Linked DNA regions of Salmonirosea aquatica. Each later gene encodes a partner of the first gene's protein in a complex. Links are inferred from orthologs where the notes say so. Each region holds a gene or a part of one and is shown in the gene's direction. Other genes may lie near its edges. The genes, in order: GBK04_RS20825 and dnaN.

Region 1 (3,270 bases):
CGGTGGGTTTTTCGGCGTCGGGGTACTTCAGGCACGAGCGCCCGTTGGGAGTCTTATCCTGAAAAAGTAGAAGCGGACTGCCCGGACTGTACACATACTTTCCCTTCTCATTTTTACGGGCCGGAATGTCCGTGGCTACGTTCATCACGCCCCAGTAGTCACCCGTATCGCCTTCCTGAATCTGAAACTCAAATGATTCCATCCATAACATGGGGGTACCATGGGCACCCCCACTATAGTACAGCAGGCCGCTGTCGCGGGGTTGGCCCAGTTTGGGCGGCCATTGCAGTTCACCCCATTTGAATTCCAGCCGCAAATGGTAATTTTCAAAATCGGCCAGGGTATTGATGCCCCCGAAGGTTTCGCCCGAAATGCGCAGAGCCGGCTCACCATCCACTTTCACCACCGAGAACACCCGATTGGGATCTTTGTTCAGTCCAATGGGAACCCTTTTGGCCGATTTATCCTGGGTATAAGGCGCATCCAGGTAGGTTTCCCAGCCTTTCAAATTCTTACCATTGAAAAGGGACGTCCACTCTCCACGGCTTTTCGAAGGTTGGGCCGAAAGCGTAAGGCTTGAAAGCTGGATAATGCTGAACCAGAGAAGTAGCGATTTCATAAATAAGGGTAAGGAATGAAGGCAGCAGACCCGGAAAAAATGGGATCATATCATGGAAAAGGGTGCTTGAATCCTGAAAATACTCACTCAAAAGAAAGTATGCCGCTCAGATGCCCATTCTTTAACTCCTGAGAAGCATGTTTCTGAACCATGCTATGCCATTAAAAGCCAAAACCTCAGCCTCAGACGCATCATGCCAGTTTACTCTAAATTGAGAGGCCGGAGCATGAACATTAGTTTGAAAATCCCCCCTCCGGCCGTAACTTGCAGGCATGGATCATTTCGTTGTATCAGCCCGCAAGTACCGTCCCATCACCTTCGATTCAGTGGTAGGGCAGTCGCACATTACCACCACGCTTAAGAATGCCATTCGCACCAACCACCTGGCGCAGGCGTTCCTGTTTTGCGGGCCCCGTGGCGTAGGCAAGACGACCTGCGCGCGTATTCTGGCCAAGACTATCAACTGCCAGAATCTCAGCGATGACATCGAACCCTGCGGTGAATGTGATTCCTGCGTCAGCTTTCAGAATAACGCTTCGTTTAATATCCATGAACTCGATGCGGCTTCCAACAATTCAGTCGACGATATCCGGAATCTGATCGACCAGGTAAGGTACCCCCCGCAAACGGGCAAGTACAAGATTTACATCATTGATGAGGTACACATGCTCTCGCCGGCGGCATTCAATGCCTTTCTGAAAACACTCGAAGAGCCGCCGAGCTACGCTATTTTTATTTTGGCGACCACGGAGAAGCACAAGATCCTGCCGACCATTCTGTCGCGCTGTCAGATCTTCGATTTCAACCGGATACGTACCACCGACATTGCCGATCATCTGGCGCACATCGCTCAGAAAGAAAACATCGTCGCCGACCGTGAGGCACTGGAACTGATCGGACAAAAGGCCGATGGCGGACTGCGCGACGCCCTTTCCATGTTCGACCTGAACGTGACGTTCTCCCCCACCAACGAACTGACATACGCCGATGTGCTGGAAAACCTGCATATCCTGGATTACGACTACTACTTCAGGATCACGGATGCGCTGTTGAAAGGTAGCATTGCGGAATCACTGCTGCTGTTCGATGAAATCATCCGCAAAGGCTTTGACGGACATCTGTTCGTGGTAGGTTTGCTCGAACACTTCCGAAATCTGATGGTGTGTAAAGATCCTATCACCGTATCGTTGCTGGAAGTGACGGAAGCCGCCCGCACCAAGTACCTGGATCAGTCCCATCGGGCTACTCTGAGTTTTCTGCTCTCGGCGCTGAGTGTGGGAAGTCAGTGCGATATCCACTACAAAACTTCGAAAAACCAGCGGCTGCATGTGGAGCTATGTCTGATGAAGCTCGCCAAACTACCCGACTTGCTGGCGCTGCAGACACTTCCCACGACCAACGGACAGGCGGCCGAAGCCGAAAAAAAAAAAGTTGAGTCACCCGTTGCCCTGACGACCGAATCGGATGCGCCGGCATATGGGGCCAAGGTACCTACCCCCGCTACGCCCTCGGCTCCTCCAGCTCCCGCCGCCCCCAGCCGTCTGCGTAGTACGGCGCACATTGCCCCGGCTGCCGTAGGCGCTGCCACTTTGCCCGGAACGGACACTAAATCAGCGGCTTTGCCCAAGCCCTCGGCAACCGAGCCGGTCATCTTACCGGACAAGCTCCCACTCACCCTGGATAACGCGGTACATTTTTGGCAGGAGTTTGCGGAAAAGCGGCGTATCGAGCGTAACTCTTCCACCGAAGAAGTGACCCTCAACAGGGATTTTGCGCTCGAAAACCAGACTATTAAAATTGCTTTAGACAACGATTTGCAGAGAGATACCCTGACTGCCCTTCGAAACGACTTGATCTGGTATTTGCGGGAAAGACTGGATGCCCCTACCCTCTCACTGGACTTCCGGGTAGCTCCGCAGGAGGTGAAGCGGATGCCCTATACGGCACAGGAAAAATTCGCTTACCTGGCTGAGAAAAACCCCCATTTACAGGTACTTAAGGAAGCTTTGGGACTGGATACGGAGTTTTAAATTCAGTGGACAGTGAATTCCCTGTTGGCTATTCCTGATGCTCTGCTTTTCCTGAAAAGTAATGGTGTAGGTTTAGTACCTGCGGAATCAGGGCATATTCCAGGCCATTCTCAATCACAAAATCAGCCAGTTGCAGGCGGGCTTCATCCGTGATCTGCCGGGCTATAATCGCCCTAATTTCCGTTTCGGAGCGATGTGGGTCGCGCAGTTTCGTACGCTCAATGCGCAGCTCCACCGGCGCATCGACCACCACTACATAGTCCAGCGTATTCTTATCGCCTGCTTTGTTCATCAAGGCCGCTTCACGAACCACATAGGGTTGTTGGGCGTGAAGACGAAGCCATTGGTCGCTATCGGCAAAAACCCGCGGATGAATGATTTGATTGAGCTGTTGCAATAGTACAGGCTCAGTGAATACCCGCGATGCCACGTATGTCCGATTGTAGGTACCTTCGCTGGTGTAAGAATCCGGACCGAGCAGCGCAATTACTTCCTGCCGGATGATGGGGTTATGCTCAGCCAGCCAATTGGCCCGTTGATCGGCAGCATAAATGGGAATGCCCAGGCATGCAAAAATCCGGCACACTACGCTTTTACCTGAGCCAATGCCGCCTGTGACAC
Region 2 (3,135 bases), 1.8 Mb from region 1 along the record:
GACCTCAACAGCGCAAAAATCCTGCTTAATGTAGGTAGCATGGGCGAAAAACCGCAACTTCAGCCGCTGCCGTGGCGTTTTTACCCTTTGCTCAATCGCTTTGGCAACAGTCCCATTACCCGCAATATCGACGCCGTATACACGCGGTACCTCAGTTCGCTCGATACCGTGGGCGGCGCGGGCGGGATACGCCGGACGCCGCTGCTGATGACTTCGCCTTATACCAAAAACCTGACAGCCCCCCTGCTGGTAGCCTACAACGAAGCCCGGCAACAGCCCGAACCGAGTGAATACCGGGGTGGCATACAATTGGCTTCAGTATTATTGGAAGGTACCTTTACCTCAATATTCCAGAACCGTATTCTACCCGACGATCCCCGTAAGGGTACCTTCCAAGCATCCGGTTCGAAAGGAAAAGTACTACTTTGTGCCGATGGCGACGTGGTAGTCAATGATTTTGATCTGCGCCGCAATACGCCTTTTCCACTGGGCTATGATCGCGTTTCGCAGAATATTTTTGGCAATAAAGACTTCGTACTTCATGCCCTCGACTACATGCTTGATCCCAACGGACTCATCACGGCCCGTTCCAAGCAGATCAGCATCCGCCTGCTGGACAAAATTCGCGCCCAGGCAGAGCGTACCCGCTGGCAGTTCCTGAATCTGCTATTACCGATCGGACTGATCGGACTTTTTGGAGCGGTACGGTACGGACTACGGCGCCGAAAATTCGGACGGCAGGCATGACGGGTCGGTAATTTTTCTTACTTTTGTTCATTACGGGTCAAAATCAGATCACGGCCTGTTCCCTCTGCTCAACCCTATACTCTCATTCCAAAAAAGCAATTGCGTCTTATGAAGTTTGTTGTCTCTTCCTCGGTGCTTCTCAAACAGTTATCGGCCATCAACGGGGTCGTTTCTACCAATCCCATTGTGCCTATTCTGGAAAATTTCCTGTTCCGACTGGAAGCCAATACCCTCACCGTGACGGCGTCTGACCTACAAACGGTGATGATTACCGAAATCGAAGTGGAAGGCGGTGATAAGGGGGCGATTGCCGTACCCGCCAAGCTGCTGTTGGATACGCTGCGCGGCCTGCCTGAGCAACCGATTACATTCAACGTTGATGAAGAAACCTTCGGTACTGAGATCGTATCAGACAACGGGCGCTACAAACTTTCCGGCGAGAACCCCATTGACTTTCCCAAAACGCCCACCGTCAATCGCGGGCAGGCGGTCGATTTTTCATCCAATGCCCTGGGAACAGCCATTGCCAACACCATCTTTGCCACCAGTACCGACGATTTGCGGCCTGCCATGACGGGCGTATTCGTGCAGATCGGTACCGAGAACGCTACTTTTGTGGCTACCGACGGGCACCGTCTGGTACGCTACCGCCGCACCGACATTCAGTCGTCGGCTGATACCTCCATGATTATCCAGCGTAAGGCGCTGAACCTGCTCAAATCCTGCCTCCCCTCCGAGGATGTACCGCTGAAGGCGGAGTTCACAGCTTCCAATGCGTTTTTCAGTTTTAACAACATCCGTATGATCTGCCGTCTGATCGACGAGCGGTTTCCGGACTACGAAAATGCCTTGCCGACCAACAACCCTAATACGCTCACGATCAACCGCATGGAAATGCTGAACTCGCTACGGCGGATTTCGATTTACTCCAACCGTACCACGCACCAAGTACGGCTTAAAATGGCACCAGGTACCCTGTCCATTTCCGCCGAAGACCTCGATTATTCCAACGAGGCCAACGAAAAACTGATGTGCGAATTCAATGGTGACCCGATGGAAATTGGTTTCAACGCTAAGTTCCTGATAGAGATTCTGAGCAACTTGGTGTGCAAGAACATTACTTTTGAACTCTCGGCTCCTAACCGTGCAGGCCTTATTATTCCGGTAGAGCAGGAAGACCACGAAGATATTCTGATGCTGGTTATGCCGGTTATGCTGAACACTTACGCTTGATTTAGCGCATCATGATTTGATTTTGATTTATTTCATTAGTCCAAGCCAATATTTCAAGAGGGACAGCCAATTCGGCTGTCCTTTTTTTGTGCCAGACTAGTTTACAGGCTTACATTTTTCGGACACATTTTTAAATATCATTTTTTCTTTGAATTTTTGTATGTCCTTTTGGGTAAAAAAACGAATTTCAAAACCGATTAATCGCCTACCTATCGAGTGAAACGTGTACTGATTCTTGGAACGCTATTCCTGCTGATGCTGAATACACTGGGTTACTACCCCGTGTATCTGGCTATGCAGTGGAAGGCTCAGACCGAGATGAAGTCGCGGCTCGACGCGCATCTGTTCGAAGAAGACGAACTTTTCACCATTAAAATCCCCATCGGGCTTCCCTACTGGACCGAAACCCGCCAGGCTCCCGAACGCATCGACGGCCAAATCGAGTACAACGGCGATTTCTACAAACTGTATAAGCAGGAAGTCATCGCCGATACCCTGGTGGTGCTAGCCGTCAAAGATCATTCTGAAAAGGCCCTCTTCACGGCCCTAACCGAGTGGGTTAAAATCACGGTGACCGGCCTACCGGGTACCTCCGAAAAAGCAGCGGGCCAGGTAAGTCATTTGATCAAAGAATACTTTGCCAACCAGCACCAGACCTACTTTTACCTCTACGACTGGCTGACGGACCAGGCAAATCTGCCTGATTTCATTTCTTCGTCTCCTTCCGCCTATTTAAAGGTACCCAACCCTCCTCCCGATCTGATTGGGTAATTTTTCCTGGGATAACTACCTCCTTTTCATTCGCCTGATTGAGGCGTGAGAAGGGGTCGTTCAGTTGACCGTATCCGGTGCGGTGCGGTCCGAACGCACGTTTCCTACTCTTCCAAAATTACTTCTGGTTTTACCCAATCTTTTTCTGAATCATGAAAACGTTATTCTATTCTCTATTCATTACTTTATTAACTACAGCCGCCACATTGGGTCAGGGCTGCGTGGCGGTGCGCCACATGAGCTGCGCGACGGGTGGTGCTACCTCATCGGATCTTTTCGCCCAAAAACACGGCAAATGGCAAGTCAATACGGGCTACCGCTATTTCCGTTCGTTCCGGCACTTCCGGGGTGATGTGGAAGAACACGAGCGGATCGAGAACCATA

Evidence for each region.
Region 2: the proteins of GBK04_RS20825 (region 1) and dnaN are in contact, whole or in part, in a cryo-EM structure (PDB 8GIZ), measured with the Escherichia coli proteins. The link is inferred for Salmonirosea aquatica from one-to-one orthologs.

Annotation. Positions count from the first base shown.
Region 1 is NZ_WHLY01000002.1:4,779,121-4,782,390, reverse strand. The notes cover bases 331-3,270. They hold GBK04_RS20825 (DNA polymerase III subunit gamma/tau), read left to right. Parts: upstream 331-891; coding sequence 892-2,649; downstream 2,650-3,270. Other genes in these bases: coaE (dephospho-CoA kinase), read right to left, coding at 2,678-3,270; GBK04_RS20830 (3-keto-disaccharide hydrolase), read right to left, coding at 331-619. Outside these bases: more of GBK04_RS20830, read right to left, coding at 1-330. UniProt on the Escherichia coli protein: Part of the beta sliding clamp loading complex, which hydrolyzes ATP to load the beta clamp onto primed DNA to form the DNA replication pre-initiation complex.
Region 2 is NZ_WHLY01000002.1:2,973,836-2,976,970, reverse strand. Bases 113-2,917 are described here. They hold dnaN (DNA polymerase III subunit beta), read left to right. Parts: upstream 113-855; coding sequence 856-1,980; downstream 1,981-2,917. Other genes in these bases: GBK04_RS13480 (hypothetical protein), read left to right, coding at 2,904-2,917; GBK04_RS13485 (hypothetical protein), read left to right, coding at 2,197-2,751; gldG (gliding motility-associated ABC transporter substrate-binding protein GldG), read left to right, coding at 113-747. In the rest of the region: more of gldG, read left to right, coding at 1-112; more of GBK04_RS13480, read left to right, coding at 2,918-3,135. UniProt on the Escherichia coli protein: Confers DNA tethering and processivity to DNA polymerases and other proteins. Acts as a clamp, forming a ring around DNA (a reaction catalyzed by the clamp-loading complex) which diffuses in an ATP-independent manner freely and bidirectionally along dsDNA.